3 regions of the Microbacterium sp. NPDC058269 genome follow, and region 1 is predicted to be linked to each of the others. Evidence: predicted binding sites of a transcription regulator. Region 1 holds the regulator's gene; each other region holds the start of a gene.
The links. Region 1 encodes LexA, which represses DNA repair genes until DNA is damaged. Its sites were predicted from a motif close to TCGAACANNTGTTCGA; they were not measured.
Positions count from the first base shown of each region.

Region 2: the regulator LexA is predicted to act here: its motif matches at 1,720-1,735, upstream of ACFVWL_RS04575 (DUF222 domain-containing protein).
Region 3: the regulator LexA is predicted to act here: its motif matches at 3,135-3,150, upstream of ACFVWL_RS00725 (DUF222 domain-containing protein).

Region 1 is NZ_JBHVXT010000002.1:1,043,091-1,049,166, reverse strand. It holds gene hisH (imidazole glycerol phosphate synthase subunit HisH) at 1-82, opposite strand, end outside; gene hisB (imidazoleglycerol-phosphate dehydratase HisB) at 79-696, opposite strand; gene ACFVWL_RS13435 (histidinol-phosphate transaminase) at 693-1,778, opposite strand; gene ACFVWL_RS13430 (LysM peptidoglycan-binding domain-containing protein) at 1,861-2,229, opposite strand; gene lexA (transcriptional repressor LexA) at 2,519-3,205, shown strand; gene ACFVWL_RS13420 (S9 family peptidase) at 3,295-5,160, shown strand; gene smpB (SsrA-binding protein SmpB) at 5,216-5,692, opposite strand; gene ftsX (permease-like cell division protein FtsX) at 5,756-6,076, opposite strand, start outside.
Region 2 is NZ_JBHVXT010000001.1:916,181-922,256, reverse strand. It holds gene ACFVWL_RS04580 (glutamate-1-semialdehyde 2,1-aminomutase) at 1-227, shown strand, start outside; gene ACFVWL_RS04575 (DUF222 domain-containing protein) at 240-1,709, opposite strand; gene ACFVWL_RS04570 (hypothetical protein) at 1,843-2,292, shown strand; gene ACFVWL_RS04565 (ATP-binding cassette domain-containing protein) at 2,399-4,339, opposite strand; gene ACFVWL_RS04560 (enoyl-CoA hydratase/isomerase family protein) at 4,453-5,535, shown strand; gene ACFVWL_RS04555 (GntR family transcriptional regulator) at 5,532-5,921, opposite strand; gene ACFVWL_RS04550 (hypothetical protein) at 5,918-6,076, opposite strand, start outside.
Region 3 is NZ_JBHVXT010000001.1:153,018-159,093, reverse strand. It holds gene ACFVWL_RS00765 (SDR family oxidoreductase) at 1-6, shown strand, start outside; gene ACFVWL_RS00760 (hypothetical protein) at 18-503, shown strand; gene ACFVWL_RS00755 (hypothetical protein) at 500-769, shown strand; gene ACFVWL_RS00750 (hypothetical protein) at 835-1,509, shown strand; gene ACFVWL_RS00745 (hypothetical protein) at 1,557-1,781, shown strand; gene ACFVWL_RS00740 (hypothetical protein) at 1,811-2,218, opposite strand; gene ACFVWL_RS00735 (DMT family transporter) at 2,284-2,607, opposite strand; gene ACFVWL_RS00730 (DMT family transporter) at 2,604-2,972, opposite strand; gene ACFVWL_RS00725 (DUF222 domain-containing protein) at 3,181-4,617, shown strand; gene ACFVWL_RS00720 (aldehyde dehydrogenase family protein) at 4,956-6,076, shown strand, end outside.

The DNA.
Region 1 (6,076 bases):
CGGCGGCGACGAGCGCCTTGACCGCAGAGTGGACGTTGCCCGACTCGTAGTCGAATACCGCCACCCGGGGTGCTGCGCTCACAGCGCGCCCTTGGTGGAGGGGATGCCGTCGACGAGCGAGTCCAGCGCCTTGGCCTGACGGAAAGCACGGGCGAACGCCTTGTACTCCGCCTCGGCGATGTGGTGCGGGTCACGTCCGCCGAGCACGCGCACGTGCACGGTCAGAGCCGCGTTGAAGGTGATGGCTTCGAACGAGTGACGCACCAACGAGCCGGTGAAGTGCCCACCGATGAGGTGGTGCTCGAAACCTGCCGGCTCCCCCGTGTGCACGAGGTAGGGACGACCGGAGATGTCGACGACGGCCTGCGCGAGAGCCTCGTCGAGGGGAACGAGCGCATCGCCGTAGCGGGAGATCCCGGACTTGTCGCCGAGAGCCTCGAGAATCGCCTGGCCGAGCACGATCGAGACGTCTTCGACGGTGTGGTGCGCGTCGATCTGGGTGTCGCCGGATGCCCGCACGGTCAGGTCCGTCAGGGAGTGCTTCGCGAAGGCGGTGAGCATGTGGTCGAAGAACGGCACCGACGTGTCGATGCGGCTCGCCCCCGTGCCGTCGAGGTTCAGCTCGAGCTCGACGGTGGACTCCGACGTGCTGCGTACACGGCTCGCGGTGCGCGGGGTCAGTGCGGGGGTGCTCATGAAGCCGATCCTATCGAGGCCAGGGCATCGAGGAATGCGGTGGTCTCGGCCTCGGTCCCCGCACTCACCCTCAGGTGTCCGGGGATTCCGACGTCGCGCACCAGCACGCCGCGGTCATACAGCTGCTGCCAGGTGGACTTCGGGTCTGAGACGCCGCCGAACAGCACGAAGTTCGACCACGACTCATGGGGGTGGTACCCGAGCGCTTCGAGTGTCGCCGTGATGCGGTCGCGCTGTTCGACGATCTCCTCGACCATCCCGAGCATCACGTCTGCGTTGCGCAGCGCTGCGACGGCCGCCGCCTGGGTGAGGGCGCTCAGGTGATAGGGCAGCCGCACCAGTCGCAGCGCGTCGATGAACGCCGGGTCGGCCGCGAGATAGCCGACGCGCGCCCCGGCGAAGGCGAAGGCCTTGCTCATCGTGCGCGACACTGCGAGCCGCGGTCGTCCTTCGAGCAGCGTCAGGGCGGAGACCGCGTCGCGCGGCGCGAACTCCTGATATGCCTCGTCGACGATCACGATACCCCTGGCCGCGTCGTACACGGCGTCGATCACGTCGAGACCGAGCGGGGTGCCGGTCGGGTTATTGGGAGAGCAGAGGATCACCACGTCAGGATCGGCCGCCCGCACCTGCTCGGCTGCCTCCTCAGGAGTGATCGTGTAGTCAGACTGACGGGTGCCGGCGACCCAGCGTGCCCCGGTCCCCTGCGCGATCAGCGGGTACATCGAGTACGTCGGCGCGAATCCGAACGCGGTACGCCCTGGCCCGCCGAACGCCTGGAGGATGTGCTGGAGCACCTCGTTGGACCCGTTGCCGGCCCAGATCTGCTCGGGCGTGAGCCCGTGCCCCAGGTACTCGGCGAAAGACTCGCGGAGGGTGGTGAACTCTCGGTCGGGATACCGATTGACATCACGGATCGCGACGGCGATATCGTCGAGGATGTCGCTCGCCACCGCATCGGGGATCGGATGCGTGTTCTCGTTCACGTTGAGCGCGATGGGAAGCGGCGCCTGCGGAGCGCCGTACGGCGTCAGTCCGCGAAGATCGTCACGTAGCGGAAGATCGTTGAGGGAGAGGGTCACCCTTCCCATGTTAAGCGGCACCCCGACTCGATGACGCAAAGTTGCTGCGGTGACGCCACGGCCGGATCAGTTCACATCCGGATCAGTTCACATACTGAGCCGGGATGGCCAGCGTCTGGCCGACCTGGAGCTCACCGCCGCGCAGCAGGTTCATGCGGCTGATCTCCCCGATGACGTCGCGAGGATCGGCTTCGGGGGCGACACCGGTGGCGATCGACCAAAGAGTGTCTCCGGGCATGACCGTCACGGTCTCGACACTGACGGCGGCCGTGTCTGCGCCCGAGGCGATCGCACTGCCGCCGCTGAGAGCGGCGAAGGCGATGCCGATCGCGAGGGGCACGGAAGCGAAGGCGAGCAGCACGGCGCGACCACGCGTCGTCAGTCGGAGTCGCGTCGAAGGACGGGGCGACGCCGGGATGACTGCTGCGGTGCTGAAGCCGATGCTGCTCATGTGGTGCTCCTTAGCCTGTCCCGGAACGGTGAGGCTGCCGGGGAAGTTGGCGTAGCGTTCGCATTCCCGTCTCGGCCGGGAGCCGTGAATGCGAAGCTACGTACCGAATATATCTTCGAGTTCGAACATCTGTCAAGTATTCTTCGAAACCACACCGGGAAATAGGCCGACACGCTCGAACAGATCTTCCAGATCGGCCCGATTCTCGGATACGGTTTCGATAAGGACACCCCACCACGGGCCTCCGACATTCGAAGAGGGACGTCGGAACACGCACCTAAGGAGCACCATGAGCGAGAACTCCGCACCCGAGTCGGAGGCACCGCGCACGCGTCGCCGGAAGAGCCTCAGCCCGAAGCAGATGGCGATCCTCGAGGTCATCCAGAACTCGATCGCGCACCACGGCTACCCGCCGAGCATGCGCGAGATCGGCGACGCGGTAGGCCTCAAGTCCCTCTCCAGCGTCACCCACCAGCTCGGGCAGCTCGAACTCAGCGGCTACCTGCGTCGCGACCCCGGGAAGACGAGGGCGATGGAAGTGCTCATCGACCTGCCCGGCGCCAGCACCGAGAACCCCGCAGACGTGGCGACCCCCGTCGGCGACGCCGCGCTCGTCCCTCTCGTCGGACGCATCGCGGCCGGCGTGCCGATCACCGCCGATCAGCAGGTCGAGGAGATCTTCCCGCTCCCCCGCCAGCTGGTGGGCAAGGGTGATCTGTTCATGCTCAAAGTCTCCGGCGAGTCGATGATCGACGCCGCGATCTGCGACGGCGACTGGGTCGTCGTGCGCTCCCAGAACAGCGCGGAGAACGGCGAGATCGTCGCCGCGATGCTCGACGGCGAGGCCACGGTGAAGGTGCTGCGCCGACGCGACGGCCACACCTGGCTGCTTCCCCGCAACTCCGCGTTCGAGCCCATCCTCGGCGATGAGTCCGTGATCCTTGGCAAGATCGTGGCCGTGCTCCGCGCGGTCTGACGCTCGACAACACGACGAAGGCCCTCCCGGGATACCGGGAGGGCCTTCGATGTATGCGCACGCGGCACCTGGGCCCATAGGCTCGAAGCATGTCGTCGCCCTACGGTTCATGGCCCTCACCCTTCTCCGCGGCCTCTGTCGCCGCTTCCTCTCCGCGCATCGACGGTGCCCGCTTCGTCGGCACCGAGATCTGGTGGGGCGAGTCGGTGCCGGCCGAGAAGGGTCGGGTGACGGTACGGAGCTCCTCCGGTGCCGAGATCCTCCCCGCCCCCTGGAATGCGCGCTCGCGCGTGCACGAGTACGGCGGAGGGTCCTGGACGGCCGATGACCGCGGCACCCTGTACTTCGTCGACGCAGGAGACCAGCGGGTCCGTCGTCTGACCCGCGGAGGCGACCTGACCGCCCTCACGGCGCCGGGTCCCTCCCATGGAGGTCTGCGTGTGCAGAACGGTCGACTGCTGGCCGTGCGCGAAGACCTCTCGACCACGCCGCATCTCCGCGCGATCGTCGAGATCCCGCTCGACGGGTCCGCCGCCGAGGACGCCTCCGCGATCAAGGTGGTCGTCCAAGGGGACGGGTTCTTCGCCCATCCCGCCCTCTCCCCCGACGGGACGCGTGTCTCATGGGTCGCCTGGGACCGGGGACGGATGCCGTGGGAGGGCGCGCGGGTGCAGGTCGTCCGCGTCGACGGCGGGACGCCGCACACGATTCCCTCCCGGGCGGCTCTGCAGCCGGAGTGGCTCAGTGACACGGAACTGGTCTTCGCCGACGACCCCGAAGGTCGGTGGGCCCTGCACCTCGTCGCCCTCGACGGAGTGGTCGCCGCCGGCCCGGCGCGGCCACACGCCCCTTCCGAGGCCGACACGGGCTACGGGCTCTGGGTGCTCGGGAACCGCTGGTATCAGCCGCTCGAAGACGGCCGTATCGTCGCCGTCCGCACCAACGGACGCGACGAGGTCGTCATGATCGACGCCGACGGCGGTGTGAGCGTGATCGACCTCCCGGGTGATGGCCACGTGAGCATCGACGCCGTCGACGGCACCCGCGTGCTCGTCTCCGGGAACGGCTCACGCGCGGCGGCCGGCCTGTGGTGCGTCGACGTCGGCTCGGGAGAGGTCGTCGCGGTGCGCGGCGGCGATCCGGTCGACCCGCTGTGGATGCCCGCCGCGATGCCGATCGAGATCGACGGCCCCCATGGCGCGGTGCACGCGTTCGCCTATCCACCCGCCAACCCGGAGACGACGGTGTCCGACGACGAGCTCCCGCCCTACATCGTGCTGGTGCACGGTGGACCGACGGCACACGTGACCGGCGCGGCATCAGCGGCGATCGCGTTCTACACGAGCCGGGGAATCGGCGTGCTCGACGTGAACTACGGCGGATCCACCGGCTACGGCCGCGAGTACCGCGAACGTCTCGACGGACAGTGGGGCGTGGTCGACGTCGACGATGTGATCGCCGCAGCCCGGGGCCTCGCGGACGCCGGACTCGCCGACCCCGACCGCATCGCGATCCGCGGCGGATCGGCCGGCGGGTGGACGGTGCTGTCGGCGCTGGTCCGCGGGGGCACCTTCGCGGCAGGGATCAGCCGCTACGGGGTGGCCGACCTGCGAATGCTGGCAGCAGAGACCCACGACTTCGAGGCGTCGTACATCGACGGTCTGGTCGGCCCGCTCCCCGAGTACGAGCAGCTGTACATCGAGCGTTCGCCGCTCACGCACACCGACCGCATCGCGGTCCCCGTGCTGCTCCTGCAGGGCGGGGAGGACCGGGTCGTCCCTCCGTCGCAGTCCGAGGCGATCCGCGACGCACTCGCGGCACGTGGCATCGACCACGAGTACGTGCTGTATCCCGCCGAGGGACACGGTTTCCGAAGCGGGGACACCATCGTCGACGCCCTCGAGCGCGAGCTGACCTTCCTCGGCCGCGTCTTCGGCTTCGAACCGCGCCTGTGAGGGGCCGCGTCGCGAGGGGCGGCGTCGCGAGGGGTCGCCTCGTGACGGGCGGAGGCTACTCCCCCACGCGGTTGCGCAGCCTCATGGCGCGATCGGCCTCGCGAGTATCCTGACGCTCGCGCAGGGTCTGCCGCTTGTCGTATTCGCGCTTGCCCTTCGCCAGGGCGATCTCGACCTTGGCGCGACCGTCGGAGAAGTAGAGCTTCAGCGGGATCAGGGTGTATCCCCCGGCCGAGACCGCGTGTGCGATCTTCGCGATCTCCTCGCGGTGCAGCAGCAGCTTGCGGATGCGCTTGGCCGAGTGGTTCGTCCAGTGCCCCTGCGAGTACTCGGGGATGTGCACCGAGTCGAGGAACACCTCGTTGCCCTTGACGAACGCGTAGCCGTCACTGAGGTTGGCTCGACCCTGGCGCAGCGACTTGACCTCGGTGCCGGTGAGCACCATCCCCGCTTCGTACGACTTCTCGATCGTGTAGTCGTGACGTGCGCGACGATTGGTCGCGACGACCTTCTCTCCGCGTTCCCTGGGCATGATGCTCTCCTGTTGCCGTGATGAGCCCGATCGATCGTTCCGACCGAGCAGCCTTTCAGGCTATCAGGTACGCAGCCAGCGTCGGATCGCGAACCCGGCGGAGAGCGCGGCGAGGATCACGCCGATGCCGATCAGGACGGGGACCACCAGGGCCGCGTCCTGCATCGTCACCCAGGTCGTGATGAACGGAACCCTCCCGCGCAGGTAGCCGTTCACTCCGAAGTGCACACCGGCGACGACCGCAGCGCTGGCCAGAGCCGAGCCGAGGAAGGCGGCGAAGACGCCCTCCAGGACGAACGGCGTCTGGATGAAGCGGTTGGACGCTCCGACCAGGCGCATGATGCCGATCTCCTTGCGCCTCGCATACGCCGACAGCCGGATGGT
Region 2 (6,076 bases), on a different contig from region 1:
ACGCCTCCTTCCGTGCTTCGGCGCCGAGCGACTATGCCGAAGCCCAGGCGCAGGATTCGTTCCGCTACGCACCGTTCTTCCACTCGCTGCGCGAGCAGGGCGTGGCGCTTCCGCCGAGCGTGTTCGAGGCGTGGTTCCTCACGGCGGCACACGGCGAGGAGGAGCTGCAGCTGATCGAGGCCGCGCTTCCGGTCGCTGCTGCTGCCGCGGCGGCAGCACGTCCGTAGGGGCGACTCCGGTCAGACGAACATGACGCGGCGCGGTGATGCGTCTGTGTAGAGGCGGCCGAGTGGGCTGGTCCACTCGATGTCGCCTCCGGGGAGCTGTCTCGCACGCCAACGGTGCTTCTCGGCGATGTCGGGGTGCTTCAGCGAGTGGTGTCCCACGCAGAAGTGGCTGAGGTTATCGATCGACGTGCTTCCGCCCTTGGCACGGTCGTGATTGTGGTCGACCTGACACCTGTGGACCGGTGTGCGGCACCCGGGGAATCGACAATGCTGATCGCGGGCCTGAAGGTGCCGCCGCATCGCCGTCGTCGGGGCGTAGGCGGCTGTGGCCGTCACGGTGCCCGCGCCGTCGAGGAAGAGGCGGGACCAGCCTCCGTTGCGACCGGCGAGATCGCGGGCGACGTCCGGATGCAGCGCGCCGATCCCATCGAGCTCGGCCGGCCGTTCGTCTCCTCCTGCCAGCGTCTCGGCAGCGATCGTGACCTGAATGCGCGCCTGGATGCTCTCCAGCGCGGTGCCCTCGGCCGCAGAGGGGTCGGTGGTCAGGAGCAGGTCGCTGAGCAGATCGGTGCGCACCGCATCGATGCCGCGCTCGTCGGTCAGGAGGTGCGGGCCACCGAGGGATGGATCGGTCGTGAAGGTGTCGCCCTCACCGAAGATGACGTGGGCATCGAATCGGGGGTCGTTGACGGGATACCTATTGAGCACAGGGTCGTCTCGGCGGGAGTCGTCGGCGGCCAGATCCTGCAGGAAGACCTGGTCGGCGCCCGAGTCGAGCTCGTCCGGAGACAGCATCGGCACCTCGTCGGCGCGAGCGGCGCGATCACCGCGCGTGGCGATGACGTGCTGTGCGAGCCGGGTCAGGCGGTCGAGAATCGCGTGGGCGAGGTGCTCCGGAAGCACGACCTGGAGTAGTGCGAGGCCGTCGTCGAGCGCCCTCAGCGTGACCGATCGTTCGCCGTGGGCCCGTCGGTGACGTTCGACCACGGTCTCGCCGGCGAGGGAGGAGGCGATCTGGCGCACCATCGTGCGGGTGCGCGCGGGAGAGTCCTGTTCGGCCACGACGAGCGCCCCCGTGTCGTAGACGGTGAGGGTCTCGGCGTCTGTTCGACCCTCGCGGACCCCCTGCCGCACGATGACTCCCTCCCGCACGATCTCTCGGACATGGGCCGCACTGATCGCACCGCGGCGAAACGCGTCTCGCACGATGGGGTGCTCGGCCTCGAGGAAGTGGGCGTCGCTGAAGGCGTACTCGATGCTGCCCTTCGACATGCGACCGGCCGCAGAGTACTCCGCGATCATCGACCGATGGATCGACTCGCGATGCTGCGGCTGCTCGCGGACATCGTCGTCGAGCAGCCGCAGTCGATCGGCGAGGAGGGTGGAGGCTTCCGCTTCGAGCGCCGCGATGCATCGCCGTTTCTCCACCCAGGCATCGAGCAGCGCCTCGCGCTGATCGATGCTGTTCGTGGATGCCTTCATTCTTCGAGTATAGTACATATGTTCGAAAGCGGAAGGGGAATCATGATGACTGGTGCTGATCGACAAGGGATTGTTGCGTTCCTGTGAACAACTTCCAGACAACTGGCAGGGCGGCGCTGGCAGACTGGGTGACATGGTGACGTTGTTGCTGGACCAGACGCAACTGGAGGTCGTGCTCTCGCCGATCGAACGTGCCGCCACCTTCCACCGCGACAACCTGCGGATCGCGCGCGACACCATCACCAAGGTGCAGCTGACGGAAGACGCGTGGACCTGGCTCCGCGGAGTTCCCAACCCCGGGACGCACATCCCCGGTGTTCTCGCTGCAGGCAGCTGGAAGGCCGCAGGCAGCCTCGACTTCGTGCTCATCCGCCGACGCCGTCCGAGTGTCGTGATCGACCTCGAGGGCGACGAGCAATACCGACGTCTGATCCTCACCACGAGCCACGGGCTCGCGCTCACGCAGGCCCTGCGACTCGAGGTGTCGGACGAGCCGGCGAACGTCGAGGAGATCGTAGCGACTGCACCGGTCCCCGTCTCGAAGGGACGTCGTCGTCCCGTCATCCGCCCTCGTCCCGCCTGACGCGACGCACCCACGAGCCCGCGCGGTCAGACGCGCGGCCTCCCCGTGAACGCAGAACGCCCTCCACGACCCGAGGTCTGGAGGGCGTTCTCGTCAGCCGAGACGCTCAGCCGTGACGGTGCTCGTCGGTGTCGTGGTTCTCGGTGTCGTGGTTCTCGGCGTCGTGATTGTCGGTGTCGTGGTTCTGGAGGTGTTCGTCGGTGTCGGAGTCCTCGCCGACCGTCGTCTCTTCCTCGGCCGTCTCGTCCTCACCCTCGGCCGTCTCGCTCTCGGCGCTCAGCGGGTAGTCCTTGGGCTCGTCCTCGTAGTAGGCGCGCGCAGCCGCCGCGAGCATGGAGCTCACCGCCGCAGAGCGGGGATCCTCGTCATCGGCAGAAGAGGCGACGTCGTCGGTGCCGGACTCGAGAGCGTCGTCGTCCTCGGAGGCCGCGGCCTGCTCGTCATCGGAGCCGCTCACGTCCGTGGCGTCGGTCCCGTCGTGGAGATCGGCGAAGACCTCGACGCCGCTGTGGTGCTCGTCGCCGGTCGTGAGGTCCGCCGAGGGTGCGTCGGACGCCTCGGCCGGTGCCGCGGCGCCGAACAGAATCTCATCGAACGATCGTGTCGGAGCCTCCTCGACGGTGGCGTCGTCGTCGTGGGCGACGGGGCTCTGCTCGTCCTCGGAGTGCTCGTCCTCGGAGTGCTCGCCCTCGGAGTGCTCGTCCTCGGAGTGCTCGTCCTCGGTTGCGAGGGCGTCGGCCTCCGCGCTGCCGGCTTCCGCGCTATCGACTGCCGGGGCGTCCGCGCCGGAGGGAGAAGTACCCTCGGTGGCAGCACCGGCGGAGGCGTCGTCGGCGGGAACTTCTTGCGGGGCCGCATCTGCGTCGTCGGAAGGGGTGCCCGGTTCGTCCGTGATGCGCTCCGAGTCGTCGTCGGTGCGCACGGAGGCCGCGAGGTCGTCGGCCACGGCCTCGCCCGCAGGAGCGGAGGCGGCCTCGGCCGCCCACGCCGCCGCCGCCGCGACCGGGATGGCCACCACGGAATCGACGGGTGCCGGAGTGGACTCGCCCAGTGCGTCTTCGAGGGCTGGCTCGGAGGGGGCGGCATCTTCGGGAGCGGACTCGGAGGGGGCCGCCGCGAGGGGCGGGGGCGTCGCCGGAGCGCTCGGCACGAACCGGCCGCCACGCATCAGGTCGATGAAGACGTCTTCGAGCGTCGGTCCACGCTGCACCAGGGTGCTCAGGGCGATGCCCGCGTCGGCCGCGACGGCTCCGACCGTGCCGGCATCTCCGCCGCGTACCGTCAGACCCGAGCGCAGCACTTCGATGTCGAAACCGGCCGCAGCGAGAGCGGACGTCAGCGCGCCGCGATCGGCGGCATCCACGATGACGGAGCCGCCCTTCGGGTCGGCGAGCGTCTCGATGCCGCTGGCCAGCACGAGCGTGCCCTTCGAGAGCACCAGAACGTTGTCGGCGACCTGCTCGACCTCGCTGAGGACGTGCGACGACACGAGAACCGTGCGTCCTTCGTCGGCGAGACGACGCATCAGGAGTCGCATCCAGCGGATTCCCTCGGGGTCGAGTCCGTTGGCCGGTTCGTCGAAGACAAGGGCGCCGGGGTCGCCGAGGAGCGCGTGCGCGACGCTGAGCCGCTGACGCATGCCGAGGGAGAAGCCGCCGATGCGGGAGTCTCCTTCGCCCTCGAGGCCGACCAGGGAGAGCACCTCGCCGACGCGTGCCAGCGGGATGCCGTTCGCCTTGGCGGCGATGGTCAGCTGGCGTTCGGCGGTGCGACGAGGACGGTAGACCGTCTCCTCGAGCACGGCGCCGATCGTGCGCAGCGGCTGACGGAGCTCGGCATACGCCGTGCCGCCGATCGTCGCCGTGCCGGATGTGGCGCGCACCTGGCCGAGCAGGATGCGCAGCGTCGTGGTCTTGCCGGCTCCGTTCGGGCCGAGGAAGGCGGTGACCGCTCCGGGCTCGACGCGCGCGGAGAAGTCCGAGACAGCGGTCACCTCATTGAAGCGCTTCGTCACGTGCGTGAACTCGAGCACCTGTCCTTCAGGCATCCGTGACCTCTCGTCGCATTTGAACAGTTCCTCCCTATCCTGCCGGAAAAGCCTGTCGGATCCCGCATTTCGCGCGGAATACCGCCCTTGCCGAAAGGGGTAGCCTGGCCAGCGTGACCGATTCTCACGCTGCATCCCGTGTCCTCGTCCGCACCGAAGGAGCCCTCGGGCGGCTCACCCTCAACCGTCCTGAGGCGATCAACGCCCTCGATGTCGACATGATCGAGAGCCTGACCGCAGCGCTCGACGCCTGGCGCGACGACACCGACGTGCAGATCGTGCTGCTCGACGGCGCGGGCGATCGGGGCATGTGCGCCGGGGGTGACGTCCGCGCTCTGCATGCGCAGATCGTCGCGGGGCAGTCCGCTCAGACCGCGGAGTTCTTCCGCGCCGAGTACGCGCTGAACGCGATGATCGCCGAGTACCCCAAGCCGGTCGTGACCTTCGCCGACGGCATCACGATGGGTGGCGGCATCGGCCTGGCCGGGCACGCGGCGATCCGCATCGTCACGGAGCGTTCGAAGCTTGCGATGCCGGAGACGCGCATCGGATTCACGCCCGACGTCGGCGGCACCTGGCTGCTCGGCCGTGCGCCGGGACGCTTCGGCGAGTACTTCGGTCTCACCGGGGCGACGATGAGTGGCGCGGATGCCGTGTACCTCGGCTTCGCCGACCACTTCGTGCCGTCGGACCGGCTCGACGCGTTGAGCGAGGCTCTCGCCTTCCGCGCCGATCCGACCGGTCCCAGCGAGATCGTCCTGCTGTTCGACGAGACGCCGGAGCCCTCGCAGCTGCCCGCGTCGCGAGAATGGATCGACGACGCCTTCTCCGCCCCCACGGTGAGCGAGATCATCGAGCGTCTGCAGGCGCAGGGAACGACCGAGGCCGCCGCGACCGCGGATCTTCTCGAGGGCCTCGCGCCGACGGGCCTCACGGTCACGCTCGACGCCGTTCGCGAGGCGCGCGCGCTGCCGGGGCTTCGTGCCGCGCTCGAGGGCGAGTACCGCCGCGTGCTGTGGTTCGTGAACGAGCACCCCGACCTCGTCGAGGGCATCCGCGCGCAGATCGTCGACAAGGACCGCGACCCGAAGTGGGACCCGCCGACGCTGGCGGAGCTCGCCCCGGACGCCGGTGCCCCCGCGCGCGAGTACGTTCCGCAGCCCGCCCTGTTCTCGTCGGCGGACTCGGGGGTTTAGTCGGGGGTCTGGTCGGGGCTCGAACGCGCCTGCCAGATCGCACGGAGCACGTCGATGACGTCGTCCGGATCCGCCTCGACGACGTCGGCCTCATCGACCAGCTCGCGGATGCGGCGGATCACGGATGCGGGAAGGACTCCCGCCGTCTCAGCGACCCGCGTGCCGGCAGCCGTGCGCGAGACCACCAGTCCCTCGCCCTCGAGCATCTTGTACGCACGCGCGGCGGTTCCGGGGGCGACGCCCAGATCGCTCGCCGTCTGCCTGACCGTCGGCAGCCGTTCCCCGGCGCCGAGCTGCCCCGAGACGATGAGGCCGCGGAGCTGTCGGTAGATGTCGAGTGCCGGATTCGTCTCATCGGCCGGTGAGAGCCTGGGCGTCGGAGTCACCGTGCGCTCTCCCGTTCGGCCGAGTTCTCGACGTCGACAGCAGACTCCAGGTCATGCCTCGGCGGGCACAGCTGTGCGGTCGTGAGGAGCAGGAGCACGAATGCGGTGATCTCGAGTGCCGGCGCCAGCCAGCCGCCGACGGCCGCGACTTCGCC
Region 3 (6,076 bases), on a different contig from region 1:
TACTGAGAGGCGCGGCGATGGGAGAATCTGAGCGACGGCAGGCTGCAGGGGTGAGAGGGCTGACTCCTCAGCTGTACCTCGTGGACTACTGCTCGTGGCTGGTGTGCGGGCTCGTCGTGCTGGCCATTCCGCTCCCGTTCGTCGGGGTGTATTCGACTGTCCCGATGTCTGCCGGCGCCACCGTCATCATCGCAGCGACTGCGGCCGGAAGTCTCGCGATCATCCTTCTCCGCGGGCACAGGGCCCGTCGTAAAGCAAAGGACATCGCTCGCCGAGACAACGCCTGGACGTTGGTGTTCGACCACGCCCAGCTTCACGACATGAGAGGCTCACCGCTACGGGACATCGACGGCGGGGTGTTGTGGGTCGATTCGGTCGGGACAGTCCGAGTGTGGGCGACGAATGGCGACGAGACACTTGGCGGCGATGAGGATCTCCCCGAGAAGAGGGGCGAGATGAATGCGGTTGAGAAGGGCTCTGGGCGATGTTCCGAGAGTTCGTGAAGACCTACCTCGTCCGCGTCCTGTTGATCTTGCCGCTTGTCGCGGTCGTCACCCTGGTTCCGCCCTATCCCTGGGAGACGAAGCTCTTCTCGCTCGCCGCCTTCTTCGTCGTTCTGTTGATCCCTCAGCTTGTCGAAATGCTGATCGTCGCGCAGAACGCCCGCCGTCAAGCGGAAAGCGACGTGATGCGCGACACTGAGCTGCACGGTCAGGTGGAGGCATCGGAGAGGCCGATGTCACGAAAGGAGCGCCGGATCCGAACTTGAATGGCCGACGGGCGCGACTTCTCGTGGGCGAGGGCGCAGGAGGCCGCGCCGGATATGGTGTCTGTGTGCCATCGGATGCCGCGGGAGAGCTGATACCAGCGAGCCATGCGCGAGGAGCCACTCTGCCGGGGAGCGCTAGCCTCATCGCGCCGGTCGGGCAGCTCACGACGATCGGCCGCAATCTCCAGGTCGGCGCGGCGAGCCTTTGCGGGGTCGTGTGTCTCCTCGCTCTGGCGCTCAACGTGGCACCGTGGCCGAATGCGATCATCCCGGGCGTCTCGGGAGTCCTGCTGCTCATCGCCGCGCTGATCGCAGCCTTCCGCGGAGTCCCGGTGGTGCGGGGCGCGTCCGTGGCCGCGCGTCTCCGGACGGCGGCAGCGAGGTTCACGTTCCTGCAGATGGAGTTTCTCGATGAGTCGGGAACTGCGGCGGATTCCGCGAAGTGGGGGTTCGTGCTCGTCTGGGACGACCGCATGGAGATCGACTTCCGCCGTGCGTCGTCGGGAATCGGGGCACCGCACGAGCAGCGAATCATCTCCTTCGTCGAGATACGAGACGTGCGGCTCCGTGAGCCCACGAGCATGACGTACGCGATGCCGGTCGTCGAGCTGAACGCGGGGGAGGCGATCGCCTTCACGATCATGCCGAAGAGCGGTTCTGTGCTGCGCGGACCGAGTGAGTCCGAGACTCGTGAAGTCGTCGAACTGCTGCGTGCGCGGTCGAATCGGGACGCCCGCTAGGCTTCTGGGCGGCGTCCCGTCGCCGGGAACGTCGCGAAGGAGTGGACATGACGGACGTGAACGTCGAACTGCGGCTGACATCCGCCGAGGCGCTGGTGCTCTTCGAGTGGCTCGCGGCTGCGGCCGATGCGAAAGAGCTCGTCGTCGATGAGGCGGAGCAGCGCGTGCTGCGGGACCTGGAATCGCAACTCGAGACGAAGCTGGTCGAGCCGTTGATGCCGAACTACACGGAACTCGTGAACGCGGCGAAAGCGGCGGTTCTCCGTGCGTGAGGAACACCCGCACGCGGGTCTGCGCTCGCTCAGCGCGTGATCTCGATCGCCGTCGAGAGTCGATGAGCCAAGCCCCGCACCTCGCCGTCCTGCCACGTCAACGACCGCTTGCCGTCGTCGGAGACCGGCACGATCGGCAGGTCGACGTAGCCGGCTCCTGTCCGGAGAGTGAGAACGATCGCGAGTCCGACCTGGGGGTACGGCGGGGAAGTGCTGGTCTCCGCGCACGAAACGGCGACGACATCCGCAGTGGGAAAGTCCCAGAGGGAGTCTGATCGACGCCAGCCGATGAGTCGCACCTGACCGGAATCGACGAGGACCACGAACTCCGCCGTCAGACGCGTGCCGCCCAGCGACCGCAAGACCGCCGTGGTTGTCGGAAATCGTACGGCGCGAACGGCGGAGCCGATCGGGAATCGAGCGGCGAGGTCGGACACACTCGGATCCTAGGCGATGACCTCGTGGAGCCCATCGCACGGGCGGGTACTGATCACCGCGGCGATCAGTGCCCGCCGCCGAACTCGATCATCCCCACCCCGACGGCGATGAGCGCGACACCGACGGCCATCATGGCCGAGAAATGGTCTTTGAAGATGACCCGTCCCAGCACGGCGGTCAGTGCGACGCCGGCGGCGGCCCAGATTCCGTAGGCGACGCCCACCGGCATTCCCAGCGCCAGGATCGTGCCGAGCAGTGTGAATGCCGCGAGGTAGCCGACGACGATCACGGGGATCCAACGGCGACGGCGCAGCCCCTCGGATGCGCGCAGACTCAACGTCGCGGTGACCTCGCTGGCGATCGCGAGGGAGAGGAGCAGCCAGGTCATGGGGTGATCTCCGTCGCCTCGCGCGTGTGGGAACCGAGTTCGACGAGCAGCACGCCGACCACGATCACGCCGACGCCGATGATCTGCACCGGCCCCAGCAGTTCGCCGAACAACACGGTGCCGAGCACAGCGGTGAGCACGACTCCGATCGCCGACCAGATGCCGTACGCCACTCCGACGGGCATCCCGCGATCGAGCACGACCGACAGCAGCCACAGCGAGCCGGAATAGCCCAGAACCACGACGATCAGCCAGAGGGGATGCGTGAACCCCTCGGCCGCACGCAGCGAGAGGGTCGCGGTGACCTCCAGCGCGATCGCGACCAGCAGGGGCGGCCAAGCCGAACGGCGAGGGCGATCTGTCATCGGGGGCCTTTCGTGGAGGGTCCGAGAAGGAGAACGCGAGGGCGGCGTGCAGGATTCCCACGGCGAGTGCGGAGTGCTCTACACGCGGTCGCGTGCGCGGTACGGGCTCGTTTCAGGAGCGGGAGAAGGGCAGAGAAGCGCGGCTGATATCCCGGCATGGGGTCGAACAAAACTTCGAATGTTCGACTGGCTCGCGGTAAAATCAAGTATGTCGAAACTGACCGCGTTGCACGAGGCGATGTCCCGTCTCGATGAGGCGTGGTCGGATGCGGGTGACTCGGGAGAGCTGTCGCGGGAGCAGCTGGTTGCGGTGAGTGAGTCGATCGGGGTGTTGCGGCGTCGGTTGGACGCGGTGCATGTCTCGGTGGCGGCGTGTATTGCTCGGGAGTCGCGTCCGGAGCTCGGTGTGGAGGGTCTGGCGAAGCAGCAGGGTTTTCGTAACCCGGCGACGTTGATCGCGGCCGCCACGGGGGTGTCGACGGGTGATGCGTCGCGTCTGGTCAAGGTGGGTGAGGCGACGGCCCCGCGGAGTGATCTTCTGGGGGCGCGTCTGCCGGCGAAGTATCCGTTGGTGAGTGCGGCGCTGGATGCGGGTGCGCTGGGTGCTCCGGCGGCGGCGTTGATCATCGCGGCGCTCGATCGGTGCCGGGTTGCCGCGGGGGTGGATCGCGTCGCCGAGGGGGAGCGGATGCTGGCGGAGAAGGCGGCAGGGCTCGCGCTTGATGATGTGCGCAAGCTCGTGGTCCGGGTGGAAGCATGGCTCGACCCGGATGGGTTGGAGCCGAAGGAGGAAGAGCGGCGTGGCAAGCGGGCGTTGTCGCTGTTCGAGCGTGATGGCATGGTGCATCTGAACGCGGTGCTCGATGTGGAGACCGCGGCGCCTGTGGTGACGGCGATCCGGGGGTTCGTGACGGCGGTGTTCGCCGCGCGGAAGGACGCTCCCGATGGGGATGCTCCCGATGCCGATCGGCGGACGGTGCCGATGATCCAGGCCGATGCTCTCGCCGTGTTCTGTGCGCACGTGCTCGGGTGCGAGCGGCGGGTTCCGGTGGCCGGAGCGACCGTGATCGTGCGGATGGACCTCGACGACCTGGAAGCCGGCACCGGATCGGCGACCGTGGACGGTGTCGATCAGCCGGTCAGTGTCGGGGTGGCGCGGCGGATGGCGGCTGGGGGCGGGGTGATCCCCTGTGTTCTCGGCGGGGACAGTGAGATTCTCGACTGGGGTCGGGAGAAGCGGTTGTTCACCCGGGCGCAACGCCTGGCATTGGTGGAGCGGGATGGGGGATGTGCGATGTGCGGGTTGCCGCCGGAGATGACGAAGGCGCATCACATCCGCTGGTGGAAACGCGATCACGGGCCGACCGATCTCTCCAACGGAGTGCTGCTGTGCGAGACCTGTCACCATCGCATCCACGACAACGGGTGGGAGATCCGCATCGACGCTGCCGGGAGCCGGACCGCGAGCGGGAGTGGGAGCGCGACCGGGGCCGGGAGCGTTGCCGGGACCGGGACCGGGAGCGGAAGTGGAAGTGGAAGTGGAAGTGGGGGCGGGGCCCGGGTGTGGTTCATCCCGCCGCGATATGTCGACCCTGAGCAGGCCCCGAGGCTCGGCGGTCGCGCACGCTTCGACATCGCCGCCTGAGGGTACCGCGGTATGAGGGCGTCGGAGGCTCGCGCCATCGCGGCGATCGGCTTCACCCGGCACATGGCACCGGCCTGCGGCTCGGCACCGGCCTGCGGCTCGGCACCGGCCTGCGGCTCGGCACCGGCCTGCGGCTCGGCACCGGCCTGCGGCTCGGCACCGGCCTGCGGCTCGGCACCGGCCTGCGGCTCGGCGGCCAACCGGATCATGTCATCCTTCGCACTCGGACATCTGCGGCGCACTCCGCGACAAGTGCGGCGACGGACGGCCGTCGACAATGAGAAGACGACCAGCTTCTCGACTGTCGCTGGCCGCGCCACGCTCGAAGGAGAGTCCCGATGTCCGATTCCGCCGCTTCCGCAGCTGCAGCGCTGCTCGACCGCATCCAGGCGCCGGAAGGCGCAGGCCGGGACATCCCGGATGCCGCGACCCGCGAGGTGATCGGCCGCGCCCCCGTGGCATCGGTCGCCGACCTCGACGATGCGATCGCCCGAGCGAAAAGCGCCCAACCGGGGTGGGAGGCCCTGGGTCACGAGAAGCGGAGCGCGCTTCTTCTCGCCGCGGCTGATGCCATCGACGCCAATGCCGAAGCCCTCGCGCACCTGCTCTCCCGCGAGCAGGGGAAGCCCCTCAACGGTCCCAATGCCCGCTTCGAGCTCGGCGCGTGTTCCGCCTGGCTGCGCACCAACGCCACCACGGTGATCGAGCCGCAGGTGCTGGTCGATGACGAGGCCCTGCACGCCGAGCTCGTCTACAAGGCGGCCGGGGTGGTCGGCGCCATCGGCCCATGGAACTGGCCGCTCATGATCAGCATCTGGCAGATCGGCCCGTCCCTGCGGATGGGCAACACCGTCGTGGCGAAGCCGAGCGAGTACACGCCGTTGAGCGTGCTCGCGATGATCGCCGTGATCAACGAGGTGCTGCCGGCCGACGTCTTGATCGGCCTCTCCGGCGACCGCGAGGTCGGCGCCCGACTCGCCTCGCACCCCGACATCGCCAAGATCATGTTCACCGGTTCGACCGCGACCGGACGCCGCATCATCGAGAGTTCGGCCGGCAACCTCGCTCGTCTGACGCTCGAACTCGGCGGCAACGACGCCGGCATCGTGCTTCCCGGCACCGACGCCGCGGCGATCGCCGAAGACCTCTTCTGGGGTGCCTTCATCAACACCGGACAGACCTGCGCCGCGATGAAGCGCCTGTACGTGCACGACTCCGTGTACGACGAGGTCGTCGACGCACTGGCCGCGATCGCCGGCTCCGTGCCGATGGGCAACGGACTCGACGAGAACAACGTGCTGGGGCCGCTGCAGAACCGCGCACAGTTCGACATCGTCAGCCGGCTCGTCGACGATGCCAGGAGCCGCGGCGCGCGCATCGTCACCGGTGGCGAGTCCGCCCCCGAACTCGGCGAACTCTTCTATCGACCCACCATCGTCGCCGACATCGACAACGACGC